Regions from separate parts of the Peribacillus sp. NPDC097295 genome, predicted to be linked through region 3. Evidence: riboswitches for the same ligand, from Rfam matches in the RefSeq annotation. Region 3 holds a riboswitch; each other region holds the start of a gene.
What was found. A riboswitch is a leader RNA that binds a small molecule or an ion and turns the genes downstream of it on or off. The one in region 3 is predicted to bind S-adenosylmethionine.
Positions count from the first base shown of each region.

Region 1 (3,493 bases), on a different contig from region 3:
CTTACCATATCAGCATGGATGTTACGTTATCTGGAGTATAAGGTGCCAAAAAAGTATAGAAGAGAATGATGGTCCAACGGGACATTATTAGGGAAGGATGTTTTCATATAATAAATTGATAGAAATCATCTATTAAAAGAAGACAAAAAAATTCGCCCCGTAAAGAGCGAAAATGAGGAAATTAATCGTGAAATCAACATATAGGCGACGGAATGTCTTATTCGACTATATATTGTGCTCATATTCTATCATAATTAATTCTGAAATAGCAACTAAATTACTAAAACTAAGGCATTATTTTTATGGTAATGCCTTTTTTGCAAGGATTTTTTTCCTAGTGAAGAGTTTTCAAATTTTTTTTGGTATAATTAATTGAATATATTGAAAATAAAATTCGGTATGTACCATCATGCAATCTATCAATTAATTAAAAATGAAATGGAAGATGTCCAATGGAATCTGGTAAAATCATTTCCCTGCAAATTGGGAGGCCCAAACAAGAAGAGTTTTCAAGCGTAAAAATGAAAACGGCTATGAATAAGAGGTTCATTGAATATGTAAACGTTACAAAATCAGGTATCGAAGGGGATGGAGTAGGTAATAGAAAGTTTCATGGAGGACCTGACCGTGCATTATGTTTTTATCCTGTTGAGCATTATCATCTATGGCAACAAAAATTCAGTAAACAGCTTTCCGTGCCTGCTTTTGGCGAGAATTTGACGATTGCTGGAATGACAGAAAACGAGACATATATTGGCGATGTATATCGCATAGGGGAGACTGTTGTACAGATTACACAGGGACGCATTCCTTGTTCCACGATTTCCCATTTTAACAATGAACCGAAGTTTTTGAACCACGTGAGGGATACTAATCTTACGGGGTACTTTGCTAAGGTAATCCAAGAAGGGGTTATAAGAATCCAAGACGATATCGTTTTACTAGATCGGCTTCAAAATCAAGTTACGGTTCTATATGCGACGGACGTGATCCTCCATCATCGTGATGGACAGGATGGAGTAAATAGGTTACTCACGATAGAATCTTTGGCAGACGAATGGAAATCTTTGCTTTTAAAGAGGATCCAATCGTAAATAATACGAATATATGAAGAAATGACAAATATACTATTGAAAATGACAGATGATTCATGTAAATTAAATATAATTAAAATTAAATATTTAGAAAATTATATCCAATTTAATAAATCTTATCGAGAGAGGTGAAGGGACTGGCCCGATGAAACCTCAGCAACCAGCCTAGGCAAAGGTGCTAAATCCAGCAAGCAGAGCTTGATAGATGAGGAGAATGTTTCGAGAAAAAACCTTCTTCTTTGAGAAGGTTTTTTTTCTTTACTATCAAACTCATATAAACCGTACAAAAACCATAGTGTTTTTGAGAGAGGGTGTATATATGGATTTTCGTAAAGAACTAAAAGAAAGAATGCTGGTTGGGGACGGAGCGATGGGAACGTTGTTGTATTCCTATGGAATCGATCAGTGTTATGAAGAAATAAACTGTACCAGTCCTGGTAAAATTGAATCGATACATCGTGCGTATTTAGAAGCGGGTGCAGATATTCTGCAAACTAATACATATGGAGCCAATTTTCATAAACTGAAACGGCATGGGCTTGAAGAAGAAGTTAGCCGCATCAATCGCCAAGGTGTCATCCTTGCTAAACAAGTGGCGAAAGGGAAGGCGTTCGTTTTTGGTACAATTGGCGCCCAGCGTAGCATCCGTAAATCAGATTTAAGCATTGAAGAAATAAAACGGGGTTTTCGTGAACAGTTATACAGTTTGCTACTGGAAAACCCAGATGGAATTCTTCTTGAAACATACTATGATTTTGAAGAGCTTGAAACGGTGCTTCAAATCGCTAAAAAAGAAACGGAGCTGCCGATTATAGCAAATGTATCAATGCATGAAGTTGGAAACCTTCAAAATGGATTTCATTTGAATGAGGCCTTTCAAAAACTGGAGTATCTGGGTGCGGATGTTGTTGGGGTGAATTGCCGTCTAGGCCCCCATCATATGATAAGGGCCTTGGAAGAAGTGGAAATGCCTAAGCAGGCGTCGATTGCCATCTATCCAAATGCAAGTCTTCCTGATTATGTGGATGGGAGACTTGTCTATAAAGCGGAACCACAATACTTTGGTTCAAGTGCACTCGAGTTAAGAAAACAAGGGGCAACTATTATAGGCGGATGCTGTGGTACGACACCACTACATATACAAGCTGTGAAGAAAATGGTTGGCACGTTGACGCCAGTTAAAGATAAAATTACGAAAACCCGACATATTGAGATTATTGAGGTGAATACCAAAAAACAAGAAGTTGCTCTTCATGAAAGGGTCAAAACAGAGAGAACCATTCTAGTTGAGCTTGATCCACCAAAAAAGTTAGGGATTGAAACGTTTATGGCAGGAGCAGAAGCCTTGAAAAAAGCGGGTGTGGACTCCATCACTTTAGCTGATAATTCCCTTGCTTCACCCAGAATTTCGAATTCTACCATAGCCAATTTATTAAAGGCTGAACTAGATGTGAATCCGTTGGTCCATATCACATGCCGAGACCGAAATCTAATTGGGCTTCAATCTCACTTAATGGGATTGCATACGATAGGGCTGGATGAAGTCTTAGTTATCACTGGTGATCCTTCTAAGATAGGGGATTTCCCCGGAGCAACTTCCGTTTATGATTTATCTTCATTTGATTTGATAAGTCTGGTTAAGCAATTCAATGAAGGCTACTCCTATTCAGGGCAAAGTCTAGGCAAACAGGCAAATTTCAAGATTGCCGCCGCTTTTAATCCAAATGTGAAATATATGGATAAGGCTGTTCAGAGAATGGAGAAGAAAATTGCATGCGGTGCTCAGTCCTTTTTGACACAACCGGTTTATTCAGTTGAACAAATTGAAGAAGTCTATCAGGCGACAAAACATTTGAAAACGCCGATATTTATCGGAATTATGCCACTTACAAGTACGAGGAATGCTGAATTCATCCATAATGAAATACCTGGGATTAAATTACCTGACAGTGTAAGGAGGGCAATGGCCTCAGCAGGTAATGATCCATTAAAATCAAGGATTGAAGCAATAAATATTGCTCGGGAATTGGTTGACGCCGCAAAAGAAAGGTTTAAGGGAATCTACCTGATAACACCTTTCCTGCGTTATGAAATGACAGCGGAGCTAACCATATATATCAAGGATCAGGATCGTAAACAAACATCTGAGGTGGCAGGACATGAGTAAAAAGGAAATTAAAAGGCAATTACAATCAAAGATTCTTCTTCTAGACGGAGCAATGGGTACGATGATTCAAGCTGAGGATCTGACAGCCGAGGATTTTGGCGGAGAGCAATACGAAGGCTGTAATGAGTATCTATCCTTGACTCGACCTAAAATCATTCAGGCCATCCATGAAAAATATTTAGCGGCAGGAGCAGATATTATCGAGACCAATACTTTCGGGGCGACAGGCATA
Region 1 covers NZ_JBIWCW010000027.1:9,618-13,110, reverse strand. Annotated here, with positions in the region: gene ACIQXN_RS21075 (phosphatase PAP2 family protein) at 1-69, shown strand, start outside; gene ACIQXN_RS21070 (MOSC domain-containing protein) at 453-1,094, shown strand; SAM riboswitch class I at 1,208-1,306, shown strand; gene ACIQXN_RS21065 (bifunctional homocysteine S-methyltransferase/methylenetetrahydrofolate reductase) at 1,414-3,261, shown strand; gene metH (methionine synthase) at 3,254-3,493, shown strand, end outside.
Region 1: another riboswitch for S-adenosylmethionine. It lies ahead of ACIQXN_RS21065 (bifunctional homocysteine S-methyltransferase/methylenetetrahydrofolate reductase); the one in region 3 lies ahead of ACIQXN_RS05390 (methionine ABC transporter ATP-binding protein).

Region 2 (3,493 bases), on a different contig from region 3:
TCTAAGACCATTGCATAGCGGGCATAAAGACATGGCATTTCCTCCTGTTCTATATCTATTCTAAGTATTGGTATATTCTTTCATTTTAACACATTAAAACGCCCTTCCACATGCAAGGAAGGGCGAAAAATCTCTTATTTATTGACCATGTTAGCAGGATCCACCCATGCTTTGAATTCATCTTCCGTCAAGAATTCAAGTTTCAACGCCGCTTCTTTTAAAGTGGAGTTGTCGTTGAATGCAGTTTTTGCGATTTTAGCCGCTTTTTCATAGCCGATATGCGGGTTCAATGCTGTTACGAGCATAAGAGAACGCTCCACATTTTCTTTGATTTGAACTTCATTCGCCGTAATTCCCACTGCACAGTGATCGTTGAAGGAATGAATACCATCCGTCAATAATTTCACCGTTTGCAGGAAGTTGTAAATGATGACCGGTTTGAAAACGTTCAACTCGAAGTTTCCTTGGCTTGCTGCAAAACCGATTGTTGCATCGTTGCCGACAACTTGTGTAGCGATCATTGTTATGGCTTCACATTGTGTCGGGTTCACTTTCCCTGGCATGATGGAGCTACCTGGCTCGTTTTCAGGGATGGCGATCTCACCGATTCCGCTTCTTGGGCCACTCGCTAGCCATCTAACATCATTGGCAATCTTCATTAAATCAGCAGCCAACGCTTTAAGAGCACCATGTGCATAAACAATTTCGTTATGGCTTGTTAAAGCATGGAATTTATTATCCGATGTGACAAATGAATGCCCTGTATCGGCTGCAATTTGTTTAGCCGAAAGTGCCGGGAATTCTTTTTTCGTATTGATTCCAGTCCCTACAGCCGTACCACCCAATGCCAAGTTCAATAATTTTTGGCTGCTCTCTTCGATCATCTCCAAATCTTTATCAAGCATAGCTCTCCAACCGGAAATTTCTTGACCTAGAGTTAGTGGTGTCGCATCTTGAAGATGGGTACGGCCAATTTTCACAACATCCCAGAATTCTTTTTCCTTGGCTGCGAATGTATCACGTAGCACTTTAATCGCCGGTACTAATTTTTCAGCCACTTCCATGTAAGCTGCGATATGCATGGCTGTTGGGAATGTATCATTAGAGCTTTGTGCTTTGTTCACATCATCATTCGGGTGAAGCATTTCAGTTTCACCGTTTTCTTTCAACCATTCGTTCCCTTTGTTAGCGACCACTTCATTCACGTTCATATTACTTTGCGTACCGCTCCCGGTTTGCCAGACCACTAGTGGGAAATGTTCATCAAGCGTACCTTCAAGAATTTCACCACAAATCTTCACGATGGCATCCTTTTTCACTTCGGAAAGATCGCCCAATTCAAAGTTTACTTTAGCTGCCGCTTGTTTTACGTAAGCAAACGCATGAACTAATTCAATCGGCATTTTTTCATAACCAATCTTGAAGTTGTTACGGCTTCTTTCTGTTTGTGCACCCCAATACTTATCGGCAGGAACTTTCACTTCACCCATCGTATCTCGTTCGATTCTGTATTCCATGTCTTCTCCCCCTATGTTCGCACTATCCATTAAGAAACGGTTATGTATATGCAATGAATAATGACTTTTTATATGAATCCCCTCTATATTGTACAAATTTTATTATTTTAAAGCAAAAAAAACAGAACAAATCCGACCTTTTTCTTCAGAAAAATCACTTTAATCAGAATCCCTCCCTCTAATTCTAGATAAAAATCATTCATCTTCTATTTCCTGCAACGATAATGAATGCCCTTGACATAATTTTATATATATAGTAAATTCAAAAGAAATTGAATAATCTAAACTCTTATCGAGAGAGGTAGAGGGAATGGCCCTATGACACCTCAGCAACCTTCATTTGTTTCCAGCCAATGAAAAGGTGCTAATTCCACAAGTTTGTGTAACTTGGAAGATAAGAAGAATGACTCTATCCTACTTATTCAAGTCTTCTTCTTAAAGAAGACTTTTTTTATTTTATTTAAATAAAAGGAGACGTGAAAATTATGTACAAAACAGAAACCTATCTTGCTCAGCTTGGGAACCGCAGTGAAACGGCTACGGGAACGGTCAATCCACCCGTTTACTTCTCGACGGCTTTCCGCCATGAGGGAATTGGTCAATCAACAGGTTTTGATTACACGCGAACAGGAAACCCGACACGTCAGCTTTTGGAGCAATCGATCGCCAAACTTGAACATGGCGATCAAGGATATGCATGTAGCTCGGGAATGGCTGCCATTGCGACCATCCTTTCCTTATTTAAATCAGGGGATGCGTGGATCAGTAGCGAAGATTTATACGGCGGTACATATCGTTTATTAGAGCATGGCTTTAAAAAATGGGGGCTACAATGCGAATATGTCAATACATGTTGCATAGAGGATATCGAAAAAGCGATCACCTCTCAAACAAAGGCCATCTTCATTGAAACTCCCACAAATCCTCTTATGCAACAAACAGACATCGCCGCTGTTTCCGCTCTTGCCAAACAATACAATTTACTTTTGATTGTTGACAACACTTTCTACACACCGATTATCCAACAGCCCCTCTTGCTTGGTGCCGACATCGTGATTCACAGCGCAACAAAATATCTTGGCGGCCATAATGATGTGTTGGCCGGTTTGATTGTGGCAAAAGGTGCTGAATTATGTGAGTCCCTTGCCTTCCACCATAATGGAATGGGCGCAGTATTGAGTCCGTTTGATTCCTGGCTGTTGATGCGCGGGATGAAAACCTTGGCACTAAGAATGGAGCGTCACGAAAAGAATGCCAAGATCATGGTCGATTATTTAATGGAACATGAATGTGTAACGGATGTTCTCTATCCAGGTCGTGGCGGCATGATTTCATTCCGGGTCAATGATGAGGCAGTGGTCAACCCATTTCTACAGTCCCTTTCATTGATTTCATTTGCCGAGAGCCTTGGAGGCGTCGAAAGCTTCATCACGTATCCGGCGACACAGACACATGCCGATATGCCTCTTGAAGTCAGAACGGCAAATGGAGTCTGCAATCGACTCCTTCGATTCTCTGTCGGCATCGAGGACAGCGGAGATTTAATCGAAGACCTGCAGCAGGCATTTTCTCAAGTAAAAAAGGAGGCAATACGATGACAAATCAAGAATTCAGTTTTGAAACCAAATTACTACACAACCAACATAAATTCGATCCAACGACAGGCGGGGTGAGTGTTCCGATCCAACATGCTTCCACGTTTCATCAAACGGACATTGATCAATTCGGCAAATACGATTACAGCCGGAGCGGGAACCCGACGCGAGAAGCACTGGAAGACATCATTGCGGAACTGGAAGAAGGCACGCGCGGATTTGCTTTTTCATCCGGGATGGCTGCCATTTCAACGGCTTTCCTCCTGCTCTCTGCCGGTGACCATATCGTCATCTCTGAAGATGTATACGGGGGCACATTCCGAATGGTAACAACCGTGCTGACCCGTTTCAACATCGAGCATACCTTCGTGGATATGACGG
Region 2 covers NZ_JBIWCW010000003.1:203,737-207,229, reverse strand. Annotated here, with positions in the region: gene ACIQXN_RS07310 (hypothetical protein) at 1-33, opposite strand, end outside; gene fumC (class II fumarate hydratase) at 135-1,517, opposite strand; SAM riboswitch class I at 1,804-1,918, shown strand; gene ACIQXN_RS07300 (methionine biosynthesis PLP-dependent protein) at 2,003-3,115, shown strand; gene metC (cystathionine beta-lyase) at 3,112-3,493, shown strand, end outside.
Region 2: another riboswitch for S-adenosylmethionine. It lies ahead of ACIQXN_RS07300 (methionine biosynthesis PLP-dependent protein); the one in region 3 lies ahead of ACIQXN_RS05390 (methionine ABC transporter ATP-binding protein).

Region 3 (3,493 bases):
CTTATCGTTTATCCAATTTAGTTGTAAACACATCTCCGATAATCTGAATGACGAAGACGATAATTAATATGACAATCGTCGCTACCAAGGTAACGTCGTTGTGATTCCGTTGATAACCGTCTAGATAGGCTAAGTTACCCAACCCGCCTGCTCCGATGACACCGGCCATTGCCGTGTATCCAACCAATGCAATCGATGTGACCGTAATCCCTGAAATGAGTGCAGGCATCGATTCTGGAAGAAGGACTTTAAAAATGATGGTACTTGTTTTGGCCCCCATTGATTTGGCTGCCTCTATGACACCTTTATCAATCTCACGCAGGCCGATTTCAACCAATCGTGCATAAAATGGAGCGGCACCGATAATAAGGGCCGGTAACGCCGCATTCTCTCCAATCATGGAACCGACGATCGATTTGGTGAATGGTATCAATAATACAATCAAAATAAGGAACGGAATGGAGCGGAAAATATTAACGAAAGCACTCAGCACTCCATTAATGCCCCGATTCTCCCACATATTACCCTTACCTGTTAAAAAGAGAAGCAGTCCTAATAGTATGCCTATAAAAAAGGTGGCTACAACCGAGATACTTGTCATATATAGCGTTTCTTTCGTCGCTTCCATAATGTCTTCCCAATCTACATTCGGCAATAATTCTTCAAGCATGAGTAATCACCTCCACGCCTACTTGCTGTGCTTTTATGAATTCGATTGCGCGGAGCATTTCATCTTCTTTGCCATCAAGGTGGATAAACAATGTTCCATATGAACCGCTTCTAGTTTGAGAGATTTTTCCTTGGACGATGTTGACTTCCAACTCGAAATTACGAACCAATTTGGTGATCAACGGGCTTTCTGCATGATCCCCTACAAATGTCAGCTGAATCACTTTTCCAGCTGGATACCGTTCAAACAAATGCTCCATCGTTTCTCTTGTCTCTTCTGGTTCTGTTACCTGTTGGACAAAACGCTTGGTCATTTGTTCTTTCGGATTTCTGAAAACGTCCAAAACAGCTCCTTGCTCCACTACCCGGCCATTTTCCATCACCGCCACCCGATTGCAAATCTTGCGGATGACGTGCATCTCATGTGTAATCAACACAATCGTCAATCCCAGTCGCTGGTTGATGTCCACAAGCAATTCCAGGATAGAATCGGTTGTTTGGGGATCCAAAGCAGATGTCGCTTCATCACACAATAGCACTTTCGGGTTATTGGCAAGGGCCCTGGCTATACCTACCCTTTGTTTTTGACCACCACTAAGCTGTGATGGGTAGGCCTTTTCCCGACCTTCCAGACCGACTAACTTTATCAGTTCATTGACACGTTTCACACGCGCTTGTTTCCCCATTCCTGCAATTTCCAAAGGAAAGGCTATGTTCTCCTGAACGGTCCTTGACCATAAAAGGTTAAAGTGTTGAAAAATCATGCTAATCTCTTGACGAGCCTTTCGAAGCTTAGACCCTTTGATTGTTGACACTTCATTTTCCGCAACGACCACCGATCCTTCAGTAGGCGTTTCCAGGCCATTAAGCATCCGGATAAGCGTGCTTTTCCCCGCTCCACTGTACCCGATGATCCCAAAGATTTCGCCTTTATTTATCTTTAAATTCACACTATTCACAGCATGAATCGTTTCATTGTTTCCTTTTCCTGTTCGAAAAAGCTTACTAACGTTTGACAAAGTAATCATCTATGCTCACCTCTTTATCCAATAAAACCTATGAATTTAGTTAATTTATCTTTGTAGCATCCTACCATTTATGGTTGTAAAGAAATAGAAAAAGCCCTTCTGCATGAGCAGAAAGGCAGGGAAAAGCAGGCCTTCCTCTCATCTCCCAAAGCAAGTACGCTTTGTGTGAATTGGCACCTTTCCAAGGAAATTCCTTGTCGGTTGCCGGGTTTCAACGGGCACATCCCTCCACCTCTCTTGATAAGAGCTATATATGGACTATTCTTTTATCATTAAGTTCACTTTACTATGGTGAAATTCTATCACAGATAAAAAAGGAGTGCAATGGATAATTACTGAGACACTTGGATTGCCATTATACTGTCTTAGAGTTAACCGATACGATATTCGTCGCTTTTTCGATGGCCTGCTCTAAATCCTCGATCAAGTCTACAACATTTTCAATCCCGATTGATAGCCGTACCTGATCTGCACTGACGCCCGCCTGAACCAAACCTACCTCGTTCAATTGTTGGTGGGTAGTACTCGCTGGGTGAATGATTAAGCTTTTTGCATCTCCCACATTGGCAACATGCGACCATAATTCCACTGAATTGATGAGTGTCGCCCCCGCTTCACGTCCACCTTTAATACCAAATGTCACCACAGATCCGGGTCCCTTAGGCATGTATTTATCCGCAAGGGCTTTATCAGGGTGATCATCGTTACCCGGATAAGAAACCCAGGAGACCGCCGGATGGTTTTCCAAGAACTGAATGACTGCCCTCGTATTCAAAAGGTGCTCTTTCATCCTTACATGGAGTGTTTCTAAGCCTAGAGTAAACTGGAATGCACTTTGGGCACTTAACGTCGGTCCCAAATCCCGAAGCAATTGCACACGCGCTTTGGTGATAAAGGCAGCCGGCCCTACCGCTTCGGAGTAGACAAGCCCATCATAACTTGGGTCAGGTTCGGTAAAGCCTGGATAGTTAGGGGAATTCCAGTCGAATTTACCTCCGTCAATAATGACCCCGCCTAAGGTGGTACCGTTGCCCAAGAGCCATTTTGTGGCTGAGTGGATGACGATATCCGCTCCGAAATCTATTGGCCTGCACAGATATGGTGTCGCAAAAGTGTTGTCGATAATCAATGGGACACCGGCCTCATGGGCAATATCCGCCACCGCTTCAATATCTAAAACCCTTAAACTTGGGTTGCCAATTGTTTCAGCGAAAATGGCCTTCGTTCGTGGAGTGATGGCTTGCTTAAAATTTTCCGGGTCATCAGGAGAGACGAATTTCACTTTAATTCCGTATTTAGGAAGAGTATTTTCAAATAAATTATATGTGCCACCATATAATGTAGAAGCCGCAACAATCTCATCTCCCATAGTAGCGATGTTTAGGATGGCAAGTGTTATCGCAGCCATGCCACTTGCCACTGCCAATCCACCAATTCCCCCTTCCAACAGGGCCATTCTTTCTTCAAAAACGCTGACAGTTGGATTGTGAAGCCGAGTATAGATATATCCACTTTCCTTTAGTCCGAACAGATTCGCTGCATGATCTGTATCTTTGAACAAATAAGCATTGCTTTGATAAATGGGCACAGCACGGGCGCCCGTTTCATCAACCTTCAGACCCCCATGCACACTCAATGTTTCAAAACGGAAATTTTTTTCTGCCATCATTTTCTCCCCTTTTTTCTATGGTTTAAGTTGGAATTGGTAGTGAATCTTTCTCATTGCTTATGAAAAAAAGAAGTTTGAACCTTCCTTCGTCCAGAATCCTCCCTCTGATGGAATTAGCGTCCTTTAT
Region 3 covers NZ_JBIWCW010000002.1:454,552-458,044, reverse strand. Annotated here, with positions in the region: gene ACIQXN_RS05395 (methionine ABC transporter permease) at 2-670, opposite strand; gene ACIQXN_RS05390 (methionine ABC transporter ATP-binding protein) at 663-1,697, opposite strand; SAM riboswitch class I at 1,833-1,944, opposite strand; gene ACIQXN_RS05385 (O-acetylhomoserine aminocarboxypropyltransferase/cysteine synthase family protein) at 2,053-3,363, opposite strand.

Region 4 (3,493 bases), 130 kb from region 3:
ATCTAATTAGCATGTTGGTTATATATAGCTTGGTCTATCAGAATATCTTGGAAAAGTCGGTCATCTGGTACCAATTCATTTACTTTTCTTTTTATATCATGTTCTTTTCCTTATTTCCGATGTACTTTTCCGACGGGTCGCCAAGCGATGGCAAAGCGGCAGAACTGACGTTGAAGAACAAGCTCCAGGATAAGGTCACGGATGATGTAGTAGTGAAGAAAGAGAATGATGAAGATAGTCAATGTGGTTGAATAAAAGGGACAAGCCGGTGGCTTGTCCCTTTTCAGTTTATTCCCAGATTTCTTTGGCGACATCCACAACGAATTTCAATTTTTCCCATTGCTGCTCTTCCGTTAGCTTGTTGCCAAGATGAGTGGAAGCGAAACCACATTGTGGGCTTAAGCATAATTGTTCATGTGGCACGTATTGTGCCGCTTCCTTAATACGTGATTTAACGGCTTCTTTATCTTCAAGTTCACCATTCTTCGAAGTAACCACGCCAAGAACAACTTGCACACCGCCATTTGGAATGTATTCTAATGGTTTAAAGTCTCCTGAACGATCATCATCGTATTCCAAGAAGAATCCATCTACATGTTCTTTAGCTAATAGAGTCGGTGCAATACGGGCATAGCTTCCTTCAAAAGCCCAAGTAGATTGGTAATTCCCACGGCAAAGGTGAGTCGTGACAACCAAATCCTCTGGTTTTCCCTCCAAGGCACCATTAATCACACGCAATGCTAAATCGATTAATTGTTCTCTTGTATATTTTCCTTCTTTGAACTGGAAATCCGGAGCAGAAAGTCTGGCTATGTATACATCATCTAATTGTAAATAACGTACACCGGCATCATAAAAGGCTTGTAAAGCGTCTTGATAGGCTTTGATGATATCTTTTGCATAGTCTTCGATGTCAGGGTAGATTTCTTCATTATGGATACCTACCGCAAATAATTGATTGGGACTAGGGATGGTTTGTTTCGCAACAGCCCGTCCGTCCACGATTTCATTAAACTCAATAAAGTCTTTAATAAAGGGATGATCGGGATTAAAAGAAATCTTTCCAGTATTCCGAACGTTATAACGTTCTGTTTCAATTCCATCAAAGGTAAGACCTTTTTCCGTGACATACCCTTCGATTCCATTTAAATGCTCCAAGAAGTCAAAGTGCCACCAGGTGCGTCTGAATTCCCCGTCAGTGACTGCCTCTAATCCGATTTCTATTTGCTTATCGACGATACGTTTAATTTCCTTCGTTTCAACCTCGCGTAATTGTTCTGCGGTAATGATTCCTTCTTTATATTGCTTTCTTGCAAGATGGACACTTTCTGGTCTTAATAAACTTCCTACGTGATCGGCTTTGAAAGGAGCTTTTGTTAAAGTGATGGACATGATAGATTCCTACTTTCCTTATTAAAATATAAAAACCTCTTCTTAAAAAAAGAAGAGGTTTAATCAGCTATGCTTATTTACTCTTCTTATCTTCAAGTTTTACACTTCTGGAATTAGCACAGTACAGTAAAGTCTGTTGCTGAGGTATCAAAGGGCCAGTCCCTCCACCTCTCTGGATAAGAATATGAACTATTCAATTAATTACGACTATACAGGTAGTGTTAATAAAGGTCAAGAGAAAACAGATAATTTTGAATATAATTGTTATTAGAAAGTGAGTTTCTCTTAGTTAAAATACTTTTATACACTTTCGCGGTGAAGTATTAAAAAAATCCTTTGACTATTGTCAGAATATTTCTTATAATTGTGTACATTATAGCGAGATAGGGGAATATTCAAATGAGAGATTTTTTCAGTAAATTATTAACGGGGATGAGCATAGGGATTGTCGTATCATTAATTCCGAATGCTTTATTAGGGGAAATACTTAAACTATTGATTCCATATTTTCCCGTGTTACAGCATATATTCGATATCACCGTTTTCGTGATGAGCTTGTTACCTGTCATGATTGGGGTGATGGTCGGGATTTCGTTCAAGCTATCATCCATTCAAACGGCCAGCATCGGGATAGCGGCCATGGTCGGAAGTGGTGCCATCCAGAAAACGGCTGACGGTTTATTTGCCCTTAATGGGATTGGCATAGTAATCAATACTGGTATTACCGCGGCATTGACCGTATTGTTCCTGCAATTAATTGGCGACAAATTAAAGGCGTATGCGATTCTTTTAATGCCGACTTTAAGTATCTTGGTACCAGGCATGATTGGATATTTAATTCTGCCATACGTAAAATCCGCTACGGGACTATTAGGAGTCGGCATCGCTAACGTGACGTCCTTGCAACCCATTTTGATGGGAGCCATTATTTCTGTTATCTTCTGTCTCATTATCTTATCTCCCATTTCAACGGTCGGGGTGGCGACGGTCATTATGCTCTCAGGTATAGGATCTGGTGCGGCCAACCTAGGAATCGTGGCAGCTGGTGTTGGCCTAGCCATTGCAAGCTACAAAGCGAACTCACTCGGAACGGCTTTAGCGCATGTGCTAGGTTCTCCTAAAATCCAAATGCGGAATTTCTTCATGAAACCGAAAATTGCGTTTCCCATGCTGATCACGTCAGCGATACTAGGTGCGTTGGCTGGTTTGTTAAACATACAAGGGACCCCGTATAGTGCTGGATTTGGATTATCGGGATTGGTCGGTCCCTTGAACTACATGAAACTGGCGGAAGGCGGGTGGATTGTCAGTAACATATCCATCATGGTCATCATTTTCTTCATTCTTCCGATTGTGTTGAACCTGGTGCTGATTTACGTTTTCTCGAAGAAGTTGAAATGGATTAAAGCAGAAGACTATACCCTGCATTTTGAATAAAAGGAGACTCACTAGAAGAAGCAGTCAGGCGTTTAGCTCTGGCTGCTTCTTTTGATAGGTAGGCTAATTCAATGGGACTTCAACCTTTAAATCTAGAATTTCTCCATAATCAGGAGTACCTGGGTCTCCGTTATCATAGTGTGGCTGAATGGTTAATGTTTTAGGAATAGTGCTCATAGGCGGAAGAGCTAAGACAATTTTGTGTCCACTCCCATTGACGTGTCCATATTGGAGTTCTAAATTTTTGTAAACATGTCCTTGGTCATCTGTCACGATATAAGGAAATGATGGCCATGAGTCATTCTCGTCCATTTCCGTTGGATAATCCAAAGTCATATCGATTCTTGTGGATAGTGGAAGAAAAGATACTTGATCTACGGATAATGTATAGATACGATCCTCGGTTTGAACTTTTGCATTTGGCGTAAATGTTGGAATCTTATCTTCTACTTTTTCTAAAGGGAACGAGACATCCCATTTCCCTTTTCTTCCGAATAAATTTTCCCCATGTACAGCTACAGTAATGGAATCACCATATTCATCATAATTAGCTAGTGTATATTGGTGAGATTCAATAATCGTATTGGAATTTACGTCATCAGATGTTGAGGATCCTATAGCGATATTTGGCTCGCTTCCGTTAATGGTAATGTACCTAAACCCC
Region 4 covers NZ_JBIWCW010000002.1:587,796-591,288, forward strand. Annotated here, with positions in the region: gene ACIQXN_RS06095 (hypothetical protein) at 1-251, shown strand, start outside; gene ACIQXN_RS06100 (5-methyltetrahydropteroyltriglutamate--homocysteine S-methyltransferase) at 289-1,392, opposite strand; SAM riboswitch class I at 1,476-1,575, opposite strand; gene ACIQXN_RS06105 (PTS sugar transporter subunit IIC) at 1,792-2,829, shown strand; gene ACIQXN_RS06110 (DUF4179 domain-containing protein) at 2,893-3,493, opposite strand, start outside.
Region 4: another riboswitch for S-adenosylmethionine. It lies ahead of ACIQXN_RS06100 (5-methyltetrahydropteroyltriglutamate--homocysteine S-methyltransferase); the one in region 3 lies ahead of ACIQXN_RS05390 (methionine ABC transporter ATP-binding protein).